2 regions of the Paraburkholderia sp. SIMBA_053 genome follow, and region 1 is predicted to be linked to the other one. Evidence: riboswitches for the same ligand, from Rfam matches in the RefSeq annotation. Region 1 holds a riboswitch; the other holds the start of a gene.
The links. Region 1 has a riboswitch for manganese ahead of SB753_RS21645 (sodium:calcium antiporter). Riboswitches for the same ligand answer to the same signal wherever they lie in the genome.
Positions count from the first base shown of each region.

Region 2: another riboswitch for manganese. It lies ahead of SB753_RS13575 (TMEM165/GDT1 family protein); the one in region 1 lies ahead of SB753_RS21645 (sodium:calcium antiporter).

Region 1 covers NZ_JAWRXU010000007.1:130,831-138,458, reverse strand. Annotated here, with positions in the region: gene fabZ (3-hydroxyacyl-ACP dehydratase FabZ) at 1-209, opposite strand, end outside; gene SB753_RS21670 (acyl-CoA reductase) at 233-1,450, opposite strand; gene SB753_RS21665 (acyl-protein synthetase) at 1,431-2,513, opposite strand; gene SB753_RS21660 (AMP-binding protein) at 2,492-3,895, opposite strand; gene SB753_RS21655 (acyl carrier protein) at 3,892-4,131, opposite strand; gene SB753_RS21650 (acetyltransferase) at 4,144-4,806, opposite strand; gene SB753_RS21645 (sodium:calcium antiporter) at 5,271-6,281, opposite strand; yybP-ykoY riboswitch at 6,372-6,551, opposite strand; tRNA gene SB753_RS21640 (tRNA-Arg) at 6,683-6,758, opposite strand; gene SB753_RS21635 (c-type cytochrome) at 7,052-7,628, shown strand, end outside.
Region 2 covers NZ_JAWRXU010000003.1:339,331-346,958, reverse strand. Annotated here, with positions in the region: gene pepN (aminopeptidase N) at 1-294, opposite strand, end outside; gene SB753_RS13580 (DUF4136 domain-containing protein) at 550-1,260, shown strand; gene SB753_RS13575 (TMEM165/GDT1 family protein) at 1,342-1,914, opposite strand; yybP-ykoY riboswitch at 1,927-2,142, opposite strand; gene SB753_RS13570 (beta-ketoacyl synthase chain length factor) at 2,662-3,513, shown strand; gene SB753_RS13565 (lysophospholipid acyltransferase family protein) at 3,497-4,291, shown strand; gene SB753_RS13560 (phosphopantetheine-binding protein) at 4,266-4,565, shown strand; gene SB753_RS13555 (acyl carrier protein) at 4,569-4,820, shown strand; gene SB753_RS13550 (membrane protein) at 4,820-5,488, shown strand; gene SB753_RS13545 (AMP-binding protein) at 5,485-7,197, shown strand; gene SB753_RS13540 (glycosyltransferase family 2 protein) at 7,197-7,628, shown strand, end outside.

The DNA of each region.
Region 1 (7,628 bases):
TGCGCGAGCGCTTCCAGCTGAAGCGCGCCGGGCATATTCGGGCCACCGGGAAAATGAACCGGGAAGTACCACTCGTTCATTGTCAGGTTTTTATAGCCGCGCGCGTATTTGCCGGGCATGACTTCATCGACGTGGTCGATCATCAGGAAGGGATAGCGATTCGGCTGGTATTCCTGCAGCTCGATGCAATTGAGACTGAACTTGTCCATCTGTTCCTCGGGTGTCCGATGCGTCATTGAATGTCTACGACGCGCGAGAGGCTCGCGACAACGTCGTAGCCATCCCATACGATATTCATATCCAGCGCGCGCCCGATCGGCACGACGCGGTCGATGCCACGCAGCCGCCGCGAGACGACGAAATCCTGCAACTGCGTCTTGCCGACGCCAAAGTAGGTGAGCGTCTGATAGCGTTCGTTCACGATCGGCGCGAGCTTGTCGAGCGACGCGAGCGTGACTTCGTGAATGGTGCCGAAGTAACCGCGGCATTCGTCCTGATCGGCCGCGACCGCCGACAACTCCACGCGATACAGCAAATTGCCATGCTGACGGATCGCAACGACCTGCTCGTTGTCGAATGCATGGCGGCAAGCCTGCACGTATTTGTCCATCACCTGCACGGGCTCCGGCGTATAGCGCTGGGCAACGTGTTTGACGAGCGCGGGCCAGAGCCGCTCTTTCGCGGCTTCAACGGCGTCTTGCGATCCTATCCATGCAACCAGTTGCGGTGACGAACACGCGGCCTGATCCATCAGATACAAGTCGTTGAACATCTGATGGCAGAGCGTGCGCAAACCTTCGTCGTCGAGAGACAACACGGCTTGCGGTTCCATCACGCACAACGAATAGCGGTCGGAAAACGCGACCTCGCGCGAGCGCGGCCGGCTTGGCAGAGCACGCATATGCTCGACGGTCTGGTCGCCGCCCCATACGAGCCGCGCATCGGCGACGGAGAGCCAGAAGCGGTTCAGCAGGTCGTCGCGCTCGAAGCGAGTCAGCAGGATGCAATCGGACAGCGCAGCGTGCCGCTCTTCCTTCAACAAATCTCCGATTGCTTCGACGAGAACTTCTGCGGTGGCGGACGCTCGCGACGGCAAACGCAGCACGCAGGTGTTGCCCGACAGCAGGCCGAACGCGAGCGAAAAGGCGAAGTTCACCGGCACATTCGACGGGCACACATGAAATGACAAGCCGAGGCCCATGCGAACTTCGTCGCGCGATCCGAACTTCGCGGCGAGCTGAGTCAGATTCGCACGACGGCACCAATAGGCGAAGCTGACGACGTCTGGCAGCGACCGCGTCTCGGCACGGGCCAGCAACGCGCGCGACAGATCGGCGAGAAACTCCACGCGTGCCGCGTCGAACACCGGCGCGGGCGCATTCGAGATCTCGTCCCGACGGCCGACCAGAATCGTGGTCTTGCCCTGAATCTCATCGGGAATACGTATCACTGCAACCTCTCGTCTCGGCGTTCTGAATCCGGCCGTGCACCTTGAAATAGGTGCCGTGGCGACCGCATGCGCAATCGTCGACACCGACAATCTCTCCTTGATCCTCGCTTAGCAGCGAGTGGCCCGGATAGCTGTGCGGAATAACCGACAACAACTGGATCAAGCCTGGCTTGCCCGGCGGCAGCGCGCTGAAATCGAGCGGATCGCGAATGATCACGTCCGACCACGACGACGCATGCAAATGCCCGTGCTCGCATTCGACGAAGATCGAACCGGTTTGCTCGACCATACCGTAGTAGTTGTGCACACGCGCAACACCGGCAACGTTTTGCAGGCGGCGCTTGAATTCATCGGCACTGACTGCCTTCGATTGAAGCTGCTTCCAGCCGCCGCCGTGAATCAGAATTCCGCGTTCGAGAGGCAGCGTCTCACCGCATGCTTCGAGCGCCTCAACGAGGTGCTGCCAGACGATGAACGTGAAGCCGAACAACAACACGGGCTGATCCCGGTGCTTGTCGAGGAAGCGCCGCGTCGCTTCGAGATTGAGGGACATGTCGTCGTTCAACGCATATTCGACGTCGCGCCCGAAAATCGAAAAGCCGAGAATGCCGGCAGTGCGCGCGGAAAAACGATAGCGGTCGGCGACCGTTGCGCGGCAGTCGATCACGAGCATCGGCAGACGCTTCGGCCCAATGAAGTCGCCGACGATGCGCGACAGCACTTTGACCTGAAGCGCCGACGTCTGCTTGTCGAGAAAGATCTGCGACACGTTCTGGCCGCTCGTGCCCGACGATGTCATCGTCTTGATGACTTCGCTTCTGGGCACGCTAAGCAATTGCTCGTGCTTGAAGAGCCGCACGGGCAGAAACGGAAGTTCTTCCAACGTGGCCGCTTCGCGCTTTGCGCCGAGCTTGTCGACAATCGCACGGTATTGCGGACAGCCTTCGTAGTGCAGGCGCGTGAGGCGCTGCAGTTCGTCCAGCAGGGCAGGCTCCTTGTCCGCCTTCGGCAGCGCGAACACCGGCCATTGCGGGACGTCGCTCAGGACAATTGGGTCAGACATTGATAGTCAACCTTTCCTGTGGGTAGGCGCGGCAGTTCCGGCAAGCGGCTCACGGCGACGACTGAAGGGTGAAGTCCAAGCGACTTCGCCATGGCGGTCCTGAATTCGTCTGCGACGAATTCAGGCTTGTCCACTACGTGAATGACCAGTTGCTCGTCGGTACCCTTTGCGGCGCAGGCGAAGCCTTTGTCGGCGGCGATCTGCTCGACCGCATCGAGCGAGATTCGCAGGCCCAGTATTTTCAGGAAGCGATGACGGCGCCCTTCGATGAAGAAACAGCCGTCTTCGTCGATCCGCGCGAGATCGCCGGTGCGCAGCGTGCCGCCGTTCAGATCGCCCAACGCGAGATCGGCGGCCTTTTGCGCATAGCCCATCGACACATTACCGCCCGCGTAGACGAGTTCGCCCACTTCGCCGGGCTCAGCGATCGTGCGTCCGTCGTCGCTCTCGAGCCACAGGCGGCCACCCGGAATCGCGCGGCCGATACTGCCCGCCTTATGCTCGATTTCTTCCGGGCTCAGATAGGCGATGCGCGCGGTCGCTTCCGTTTGACCGTACATCGAAAAGAAGCGAATACCCTTCGCGCGGCAGATTTCGCTGACCTGGCGAAGCTTCGCCGCGTCCATGCGACCGCCCGCCTGCGTCAATGTTCGTACCGACGGCATGTTGATTCGCGCCAGACGCAGCTTCAGCAAAATGTCGTAGCTATAGGGTACGCCCGCGAAACTCGTCACCCCGTGCTCGTTGATCTGCCGCCAGAACGCGGCGTCCATCAGCGAGCGGTCCGATACGACGAGCGACGCGCCCGCCAGCAAATGGCTGTTGATGACCGACAGACCATACGAGTAGTTGAACGGCAACGACGTGATCGCCCGCTCTTCGTGCGTGATGTGCAGATACTCGGCAATCGACGCCGCATTCGCACGCAAATTTGCGGCGCTCAGACGCACGAGCTTGGGCGAGCCGGTGGAGCCCGACGTCGTCATCAGCAACGCGAGGTCGGGGTGAAGGTCGACGCGTGCCGAATCGGCGCGGCGATACAAACCGTAGGCGCCTTCCTGATGAACCAGCGTGCCGTATTCCGCACCGGTCGAAGAGAAAATGTACGCCGGATCGTATGTGTCGATCAGGCGATTCAACTGCACCTGATCGAGCCCGCTGCTCAACAGGAGCGGCACAGTGCCGCTCGCGAGCGACGCGAGATAGCACAGCACCGTCGGCAGATCGTTGCCGCCGACGATAAAAAGCAGTTGCCTTGCAGGCAACGCGGTCGCGAGCCGGTCAACGGCCTGATGCAGTTCGGCATACGTGAGCGTGACACCGCTCTCCGTAATGAGCGCTGCGCGTTCAGGATATTGCCGGCTAACGAACCCGGAGTTCATAGCTCTACGCCGTACTTCTTGAGCTTGTCGACGCCGATGGTGTACGAGCCGAATTCGATGATGTCGTCGGTCTCCATCATGATGCCGAAGGTGTCCTCGAGCGCCGCGATCATGCCCATGTGGCCGACCGAGTCCCACGCCGGCACGCATTGATAGACGAAAGCTTCGTTCAGCGCGTCGCGCGGAACGGCGAAGCTGTCCATGAACACCTGATCGTATTTATCTCTGTTCGTCATTTATTGCCAATCTCACTTGAAGACCTTGCGGTCGGTATTAGGACGGGCAACGCGCGCGGGGTTGCCCAGGGCGATCACGTCGTCGGGAATGTCGGAGTACACGACCGATCCCATGCCGACGATTGAATTCGAGCCGATGCGCACGCCCTCCTTGATCAACGCGCCCATGCCGAGGTAGCTGTTCGCGCCGATCACGCACGCGCCGCCGATGTTGACCATCGACGAGACGACGGTGTTTTCGCCGACGTGTACGTCATGGCCGACGATCGACATGGTGTTCACGCAAACATTGCGGCCAAGTTGCGCGTCGCTGGAAATGGAGCACAGCGGCGTGACCAGGAGACCTTCGCCGAGCGATGCGGTGTCGGCGACGAGCGAGCTGACGTCGATCACCTGGCCCAGGCGGGCGCCGGCTTCGCGCAGCTTATTGCCGAGCTTTTCGCGGCCTGCCGGCTCGCCCACGGCGATCACGAACTCGGCCTGGTCGAGATGTCCGGCGACTTCCGCGTCGTTGAAGCGCAATACCTGGGTGCCGTAGAACGTGCGCTCTTGGCGGATGTCGTCGACGAAGCAGATCTGCTCCCAGCGCCGGCTCACCGCGTTCTGGCGGCGCGCGACGTCCATCACTTCTTTGCCGAAGCCGCCGGCGCCGTACACGAAAAGTCTCAGAGTCACGATTTTGAATCACCCGAACATGAATGCCGGCGTCTCGGCCCGTATGGCGGTTGATGCGGCGAGCCGCTCAAGACCAGACAGATGGGCACCGAGGCCAATGGAACATGGTCGAAATTATGCCGTTGCACCCTCGTTCGCGATTCCAAGAGTTAGCACTGGAAAAGCCTTTAAATCGATGCATTGCGGGACGCTTGAGGCGCGGGGCAGAGGGCTGGGCGGGGGGTGCTCGGCGGCGCGGCGTGGGCGCCGAGGGTTGCGTGAGCTTAGGGCTGCGTGGGCTTGGCGGGCTGCGCGCAGCGGCCCGCCCGGGCTGTGTGAGACAGCCGACAGCTGTAGTGGCCCTTCTGGTCGCACGCTGCGGCGCAGATTGCCCGCATTGTGTAAATCACCCGGCGAGGTGCCCGAAACGCCTACAGCGCCGTGGGAATCTGCCGGGCTACGTGAGACATGCGCCTGCGCAACGCCTAGCGGCTCAGCGTAATCGCCAGATAAGCCACATAAAGCGCACCGCACACGAGCAGCGCCCACACCGGCGCGCCGCGCTCCCGCGCGTTGACGCGCAGCCACGCCGCCGCGGCTAGCGTGATGACGATGCCCGTGACAACCTCGATTCGCGGCGTCCACGGCGTCAGAAGGATGCCGATCGCCGGCAGCAACGTGCCTTGAAACACCATTGCACCGGTGATGTTGCCGAACGCCAGCGTGTCCTTGCCGCGGCGAATCCACAGAATGCTGTTCACCTTCTCCGGCAGTTCGGTAGCGATCGGGATGATCAGCAGGGAGAGCAGCAGCGGCGAGACGCCGAACGCCTCGGACACGCCCCGAACGCCATGGATGAAACCTTCGGCGCCCCACACCAGCAAGGCGACGGCGAGCACGAGCTGGACGGCGATCGTCGCCAGGTTGGTCGACACGCCGAGGCGCGCGAGCATCATCTTGCCCGGCGCCTCCGTGCCGTGACCCGCATCCACGAGACTGTTCGACGCGCGGAAAGTCGCCACCACATAAGCGACGTAGACGCCCACGAGTGCAATGCTGAACAGCGCGCGGACGATTCTTTGCTCGTGCGGCACATACATGGCCGCCGCCGCCAGCAGGAACGCGAAAAGGAAATAGTTGAGGTCGCGCGTGAAACCCGAGCGTTCGGGTGCGACGCGTCCGCCGATGCCGCGTGAACGCAGGACCGCGAGCGTCATGAGGAAGGTGGACAGCGTGGAAAGCATCAGCGGCGCGCCGAGGATGGCGCCGACACCGATTTCCTCATTGACGGCATGATCAGCCGTGCCGCCGATGATTGCGATCAGCGGCACCAAGGTCTCCGGCAACGCAGTGCCGACCGCCGCAAACAGCGAGCCGGTGACGCCTTCCGAGATTTTGAGGCGCTCGCCGAGATGTTCGAGCGCGTTGGTGAAAAGCTCGGCCGCCACCAGAATGACGACCAGCATGACGGCCAGTTCGATGATAAGACCGGTCATGCACGGCTCCCGTCGACGGGAAACGCGCGGCGCGGCGCATGGTGCAGGAGGAAATTGGGTAGGGGACAACGTGATTTCACAGCGGCTCCGCGGTCGGACGTTAGACGAACCAATGACGCACCGCCACCCGTCCGACCAGAACGAAGCAGTGCGCCAATGGTCTCGCCAAACCGACCCGGTCGAACGCGCCATGACCCGTCAGGTCAAGTATGTTGACGCGCTCTCCTTCATGCGATGCGTGAAGGAAGGCTACTCCCCAGTGACCGGGGGATTCTAGCGGGAGTGAGCGCAGCGGACAAGCCTGGGGATGAGGCGCCGAATGGCGCGGCATTGAGGGCGCGGGAAATAAAAAAGGGCTTAGGCGTTGTTTGCCTAAACCCTTGATTCCGAGCCAATGTTATTGGCGCGCCCGGCTGGGATCGAACCAGCAACCCCTGCCTTCGGAGGGCAGTACTCTATCCATTGAGCTACGGGCGCTTTGACACAAGAAACGCGAAAGCGCGGCAAACTGAGCGGATGCGGCGCCAAAGCAAGACCGAAAGGATACCCGGTTTCCGCCATACCGTCCACCGGACGGCCTTCGGGCCCGTCTCCCGTGGTTTCGCGCACCTTTGCAGGACTTCGCGCGATGCGGGTAAACGCCTGCTGAACAGCACGCCGCGGCCCTCGCCGCCGCAGAAAGCTTGCGTCTATAATCGTCCGTGGCCGATCAAGAACAAGAAGTTGCCGTCGCGCTGTACCGCTCACATACCCACGGAGACGAGACAAGCATGAGCGAAGCACCACACGGAGCCCCGATCAAAACCCCAGGACAGCTCATCGCCGCGGTCATCGCTGGGTTTGCTGTGCCGATCATCATCATCGTTCTGCTGGCCTATTACGTCGACAATTCGACGCGCACGGGCGCCGGCACCGACAGTCTCTCCCAAGCCGAGGTCAGTGCCCGCATCAAGCCTATCGCTCAGGTCGACATTCGCGACGCCAACGCGCCGCGCGTCTACAAGACCGGCGAAGAAGTCTACAAGGCGGTGTGCTCGACCTGTCACGCGTCCGGCGCGGCAGGCGCACCGAAGTTCACCAATACTGCCGACTGGGCACCACGCATCTCCCAAGGCTTCGACACGCTGCTGCATACGGCGCTCGCCGGTAAAGGCGCCATGCCGCCGCGCGGCGGCACGAGCCCGGACGATTACAGCGACTTCGAAATCGCCCGCGCGGTGGCCTACATGGCGAACAATTCGGGCGCGAGCTTCGCTGAACCGGCGCAACCGGCATCGGGCGCAGCGGCCGCTTCTGTCGCGGCGGGCGCTTCTGGTGCAACGGCTGCCGCCGGCGCTTCCGACGCGG
Region 2 (7,628 bases), on a different contig from region 1:
GAGCGTGAGCTCGAACTTCTCCGGCACATTGTCGAGGACCAGCCCGTGTTCGTGCGCATGCGCGTTGGCGAACGGCTGGCCGTCGAGCGTAGCGCTGACGAACTCAAGCTGTTCGCCCATTAGCTCGAGATGCGCGGCGCGCGACGCGTCCGGATTGCGGCGCACGCGCATTGTGTTCTTCACGACCGTGCGTTCCGGCAGCAGGTCGAATTCGAGTGCGACGGTGTCGATCAGGAAAGCGGGCGGCGCATAATCGGCGCGGCGGATCACATTGGGCGTTGCGGTATCGGCCATGGCGTTCTGTAGTGATGGGACTCGAGCGGCCGGCGCACAAGGCGTGTGAGCCGGGCTTGTCGAGCCATTGTACAAAGCCTCGGCGAATCGTGCGGAGCGAACTTTCGACCGTTCCCAACGCGCCGCAAAGCCGGCGCGCGACCGGCCGTCCAGACAAACACAGGCCCACGCGGCGGGGCCCGGAACGTGAGGCCTGGCCTACGGTCTACGTACAATACGAACCCGAGCCGACCCAAACGCTTCACGAGGTAGACCATGAAAACGAATCGATGGACGCGCCGCGCCATGCTGCTGCTGGCGGCGCTGACCGTGCTGCTGTCCGGCTGCACGACTTATGTGACGACGCAAGTCACCGCGTTCTCCGACTGGAGCGGCGGCGACGCGACGCGCACCTACGCGTTCATGCGCGAACCCGATCAGCGGAACAATCTCGAACTGACCACGTATGAGCACATCGTCGCCAATGAACTGGCCACGCACGCGTTTCGCCAGGTGGACGGCGCGCAGGCGCGCTATCTGGTCGGACTCTCGTATGGAATTCGTTCGGACGTGGTGACAGTGGCCGAGCCGGTCTATTACAACCCGTGGCCGGCGCCTTACTGGGGGTGGGGGCGTCCGTACGATCCGTGGGGGCCGTGGGGACCGTTTCCCGCCGGATACGTGAACCAGAGCTATCCGATCTTCACGCATCTGCTCGGTGTTCGGATCACGGAGCGCGCGACCGGCAAGGAGGTCTACAACGTGACCGCGCGCAATTCGGGCGGCGAGTCGTCGCTGGTGAGGGCCATGCCGTATCTCGCTCGCAGCGCGCTCGCAGACTTCCCGCTCGGCAATGGTGTTGTGCGTACGGTCAAGATTCCGCTAGGCACCGGCGCAGGCGCTCCGAACGAAACGCCTGTGCCCGCCGCTGCCCCGGCATCGGCAATGGCGCCCGCGCCCGCGTCCGGCGCGAAAGCCGCGCAGTGACGGAGCGGTGACGGAGCAGTGACAGGGCGGTGACGCGCGGCGGCGCGCAATCCGGCTGGCGCCCGGATCGCGCGGTTCGCTTCAGATTCCTGCGCCGAACAGCGCCATTGTCCCGAGAACGACGAACAGCACGGCGGCGATGCCATGCACGACGCCGGTCGGCAGACGGTGAGCGAAACGGTCGCCGAGCAGGATCGCCGGCACGTTGGCGATCATCATGCCGAGCGTGGTGCCGGCCACCACGCCGAAGAAATCGTGAAACCGCGCGGCCAGCGCCACCGTCGCGATCTGCGTCTTGTCGCCCATCTCCGCCAGGAAAAATGCCACGACAGTTGCGCCGAAGACGCCGAGGTGGGTGCGGTTCGTGTTGGCCTCGTCATCGGCTAGCTTGTCGGGCACGAGAATCCACAAACCCATGCCGATGAACGAAATAGCCAGCGCCCAGCGCATCACGGTCGGCGTGAGCAGCGAGCCGAGCCACGCGCCAAGTGCGCCCGCGCCCGCGTGATTGACGAGTGTCGCCGCCAGCACGCCCAGAATAATTGGCACTGGCTTCCGATAACGCGCGGCAAGCACGAGCGACAGCAATTGCGTCTTGTCGCCGATCTCGGCGAGCGCGACCGCTCCGGTCGAAATGAGAAAAGCGTGGATCACGTTGTTTTGAATTCCTGGGCCGAGATTGAACGAGCGACGACCCACGACACGCCGGGCCCAATTGCGGCAGGGTGTGGGTCATCGGTCTCGCCAGGCCTGAGGCTGCGGCTGCCATGGCCGTAACGGCCAAGTCTGTTGACAGGCGCCCCCGCGAGTTCGCGTTCCACGAGCCCGGCCTGCTTGCCGGACGAACGCGCTGCGGGGCGGCTACTCCCCAATGAGGGGCGGATTATAGCAGGCGTGGCATGACGGCCGCAGCGCCGACCCTTGCATCGGCCGGCAAAACGAATGTATTGAAGTGCAACAGCCTTCGCAGAAAGTTTATTGAAAGTTTCAAGCTGCTTTCAACGTAAGCCGCGTTGCGCAACACTGCAATCCGACAGGAAAACACACCGCCATAGGTAGATTCCCAAGCGTCCCTTGAAACGTCCGCGAAATCTAATATCGCCTGAACGGCACCGTGGCAATCGCGACACGGATACAGATGGATACGTCTTTTTTGGCTGATTTAAACGAAAATCTTCAGTATGATTCCGGCCACTGCGGGAGCCGGAGCCAATTTATAAGGTCGATTGTCAGAGGCACCTAAATAATCCGGCCGATGTGCCGTTAATTTCGGTGAACCTACAAAAAGACTGATCGACCCGCGGCTGGAGTTGCCGGTCCGCGCGGCGCGCATACGCTATGAAGGCTGCGTGTTCCGTCAGGCGCTTCAACCTCTCCCTGCTTCTACGCGCGAACACCGATATGCCCGATCCGCACTGGACCATTCCGGTCGCTCGCTGGTCTAGCTGGCCTGCCGCCGCTTCTGCCGCACCCGACATCGGCTTTATCGAGCCGATCGTGCGGCGGCGTCTCAGCACTCTGTCCAGAGTCGCGCTGAAGGTTGCGCACGATTGTGTCGGCGCCGACGAGGCCCGCGTCGTGTTCGCCTCGCGGCACGGAGAATTGCGCCGCACTACCGACATCCTCCGCGCGATCAGTTCCGGCGAGCCCGTCTCGCCGACCGCCTTCAGCCTCTCGGTGCTCAACGCCATGACGGGCGTGTTCGGCATTGCGCGCGGCGACCGCTCGGCGGCGAGCGCGATCTCCGCCGGGCCCGAAACGCTCGGCTATGCGCTCCTCGAAGCCTATGCGCAATTCGCGACGCAGCCTGCGTCGCCGGTATTGCTCGTCTACGCGGACGAGCCCGCAGATCCCGCATACGGCACCATTGAAGACGAAGTCCAAGGCGGCGCGATCGCTATTCTGCTGAGCAGCGAAGGCGCATTGGGCCACCTCGTGTGCGCGCGATCCTCGGTTGTCGCCCGGGACACCGCGCGCGCAGTCGGCCAGCGCGACCCCGGCCCGACGGCCGCAACTGCAGCATCGGCTAGAAGCACAGCGGCCGTTGCAGCCGCTGAAAAATGCGTAGCGCTGGGCCACAGCGCGGCAACAGGTGCAACTGGCGCGGCGCAACCGCCCGATACCGCCGAAGCGGAAACGCGCTTCGCCACGCAAAGCCAGGCGCTGCTGCACTGTCTCGAAACCGGCAAGCCGGCGGCCTGGCAGGGCGCCGGCGCTCTCTGGCATTGGGGATGGCATGACTGCGCGGCTTGATTACGCCTGGCGACTCTTCGCCACCGGCATGGCGTTCGTCGTGTTCGGCATTTGCGGCGTGCTATTTTCTGTGCTCGTGTTTCCGCTCGCGTGGCTGTGGCCGCATCGCGCGTCGCGACAGTTTGCGGTGACGGGCGTGATCCACTGGTTCTTCCGCGCGCTTGTCGCCGTACTGCAGCGCATCGGCGTGATGGAGCTCGAAGTCTCGGGCGTGGATGCGTTGCGTGCACGCACGCCGTCCATCGTGGTCGCGAATCACCCCACGTATCTCGACGTGATGGTGCTGCTCTCGCTCACGCCGCATGCATGCTGCGTCGTGAAAAACGCGCACTGGAGCAATCCGTGTTTCTGGGGCATCGTGCGCTCGGCGGAATATGTCAGCAATGTCGATCCCGCCGAACTGGTCGAGGCCGGCGCGAGGCAGCTGGCCGCGGGCTATACGATGATCATATTTCCGGAAGGCACGCGCAGCCCCGCGCCGAACCGGTTGCATGCGTTTTCGCGCGGTTTCGCGCATATGGCGTTGAAGGTCGGCGCGCCGATCGTGCCTGTGCTGATGGATTGCGATCCGCCCGCGTTCACGAAGCAGATGCGCTGGTACCACGTGCCCGCGCGAGCGTTCCGCATGCGCGTGAACGTGCTGGAACCATTGGGCGTGGACCAGCTCAAGGCAGACGACACCACACCGGCTCTCGCTGCGCGCAGCGTGACGAGTGCCGTCGAAGCACACATTACTCAGCACCTGTTCGATTATGGATTCTTTAAAACTGGAAATTAAGCAGCTCCTCATCGAAGCACTCGATCTGGAAGACCTGAGTCCCGCCGATATCGACGACGACGCGCCGTTGTTCGATACCGACGGCATCGGTCTCGATTCGATCGACGCGCTCGAAATCGGCATCGTGCTGCGCAAACAATACCAATTGACCATTGCGGCAAACGACGAACGCACGCGCGAACACTTCCGCTCGATCAGCACGCTGGCCGCGCTGGTCGAGAGTCAGCGCGAAGCGGCGCACGCTGCGAACGAAACCAACAGAAAAGGGGAATAAATCGTGTCCGAGGCAGAGATTCTTGAACGCATCCGCGCCATCTTCAAAGAGAACTTCGCAATCGAGCCCGAGCGCGTGACGCCCGACGCCCATCTGTTCGAAGACCTCGATCTGGATAGCATCGACGCCGTCGATCTCGCGATCAAGCTGCAGGAAATGACCGGCCGCCGAATCAAGCCGGAAGAGTTCAAGTCGGTGCGCACGGTCGGCGACGTGATCGGCGCTGTCGAATCCCTGCTGGCGGCCCAAGGCTGATGCCGGCAGTGCGCTCGGGAACGCCGGCGGCTGCGACTGAAGCGCCTGCTTCCGGCGCCTCGTCCACCGGCGGGCGTCATTGGGTCAAGGCAGTCGTGCAAGTGCTGGTGAAGCTCGCCTATCCGGCGTTGATCCTGTGCGCGTGGCGGTGGGACACGCCGCGTTATGTCGGCTGCATGCTGTTCGCGATCCTGTGGTTGCAGCGCTGGGCCGGCAGCGGCCCGGTCGCGACATCGCTGCGCCGCCTCTCCGCAATCGACTGGACGGTGGTCGGCTTGCTGAGCTGCGCGTCGGCGGCAATCGTGTGGACCAACAGCGAGCTGTTGTTGCGCCTGTATCCATCGCTCGTCAATCTCGGACTGCTGATCGCGTTCGGCGCGACGCTCGTGCACGGGCCGTCGATGATCGAAAAGTTCGCGCGCCTCGGCAACCCCGATCTGCCACCGGGCGCAGTGCGCCATACGCGGCGCGTTACTCAGGTGTGGTGTGTGTTTTTTCTGCTGAACGGTGCTTTCTCCGCTTATACCGCGCTCTACTGGAGCCGCGCGAGCTGGTCGCTCTATAACGGCGCGATTGCTTACGTGCTGATCGGTGTTTTGCTGATCGCCGAGGTCATATGGCGCTACCTCGTGGTGCTGCCGCGCGCAGCACGTTCGGAGGCGGCATGATCGCGTTGCACGACCTGTTGTCGACTCCGTTGAGTACAGCGGCTGCCGCTACGCCCGTATGCCGCGATCGCGGTTTGCTGCTCGATCGCGCCGCGTTTCGCGCGCGCGTTGCGACGCTGCGGGCGGCGGTGCAATCGCAGGCCGCGCAACGCTACGCATTGTGTATCGACGATCCCTTCGATTTCGCCTGCGCCTTATTTGCGCTGTTCGCATGCGGCAAGGAGCCGGTGATTCCTGCGAACGCGACGCCCGGCTATCTCGCCGACCTCGCCGATGCTTACGACGTCGTGCTCACCGACGCCACGCTGGCGCCGCATGTGCAAGCCGCCGCCGACGACGACGCCGCTCAAGCTCTGGGCACACATATCGACCCGCAAGCACCGCTTACGCTCTATACGTCGGGGAGCAGCGGCCGTCCCAAGCCGATTCGCAAAACGCTCGCGCAGTTCAACGCCGAGGTGCATACGCTCGAAAAGCAGTGGGGTGCGCTGGTCGGCGACGCGACGATGCTTGCGAGCGTCCCGCATCATCACATCTACGGTCTGCTGTTTCGCGTGATGTGGCCGCTGGCCGCCGGCCGCGCATTCGACCGTGAGATCAGCATCGAACCGCTGCATCTGCAAGCGCAACTCGCGCAGTGCGGCGCGGCGGTGATCGTGTCGACGCCCGCGCAGTTATCGCGCTGGCCTGCGCTGCCTGGCTTCGCCGGATTGACGCCCGCACCGCGCGCTTTTTTCTCGTCGGGCGGTCCGCTCGCGCTCGAAGCCGCGCACGAATATGCGGCGGCTTACGGCGCCGCGCCGCTCGAAATCTATGGCAGCACTGAGACCGGTGGCATTGCGTGGCGCCGCCAGGATCAGACGGATGCATGGCAACCGGTGACCGGCATCGAAGTGCGCCGCGACGAAGACGGTGCGCTCAGCGTGCGCTCACCGCATCTGGACCACGACGGCTGGCATCGCACCGACGACCGGATCGCATTCGACGAGCAAGGCCGCTTCCGCTTGCAAGGCCGCCTGGATCGCGTGATGAAGCTCGATGGCAAGCGCGTGTCGCTGCCGGAACTTGAAGCGCGCTTGGCGCTGCATCCATATGTCACGCAAGCGGCAATCGTGCCGCTCGAGGGCGGCGTGCGTGAGCGCGTCGGCGCTGTCGTCGCGTTGACCGAAGCAGGTAATAAAGCATTGCGCGACGAAGGCCGCGTGCTGCTCGCGAAAACCTTGCGCCGACATCTCGCCGATTATTTCGACGTCGTCGTGTTGCCGCGTCACTGGCGCTTTCGTCTTGCGTTGCCGTTCGACGCACGCGGCAAGCTGCCGGTCTCGGCGGTCGCGGCGACGTTCGAGCCGCGCGCCGAAGGCGTCGAAGTGCTGGCTGAAGCGCGCGGTGGCGACACCGAAGAGACACTGCATTTCGAGTTGCGCGTGCCCGCCACGCTCACCCATTTCGCCGGCCACTTTCCGGGCTTGCCGATTCTGCCGGGCGTTGTACAGATCGATTGGGCGATGCGGCTTGCAGCCGAGCAACTGCCTTGCGTGCGCGGTTTTACGTCGATCGATCGATTGAAGTTCATGGCGCCGGTTGGGCCGGGCGCGGTGCTCAAGCTCACGCTCGCGCACGATCCCGCACGTCAGCGCGTGCAGTTCGCGTACCGGGCGAACGAGCGCGAATGTGCGTCGGGCGTGATCGTTTACCGGGCGGACGCATGATGAATTTTGCTCCCTGCATCGTGATCCCGATCTACAACCACAAAGACGCAATTGGTGCGACCGTCGCGCATCTCGCGGTGCACGGCTTGCCGATTTTTGTCGTCGACGACGGCAGCGACGAGGCCACGCAGCAGGTGCTCGCAGAACTCGCGAGCGAGTACGCGGCGCAGCTCACGTTACTGCGCCTGCCCGTCAACGGCGGCAAAGGCGCGGCGGTGATGGCGGGGTTGCGCGCCGCGCGCGACGCCCACTACACGCACGCGTTGCAGATCGACGCCGACGGCCAGCACGACGCCACCGACGTGCCGCGCTTCATCGAAGCGGCGCGCGTCGAACCGGGTGCGGTGATTCTCGGCCGTCCCGTCTACGACGAGAGCGTGCCGAAAGCGCGTCTCTACGGCCGTTATCTGACGCATGTCTGGGTGTGGATC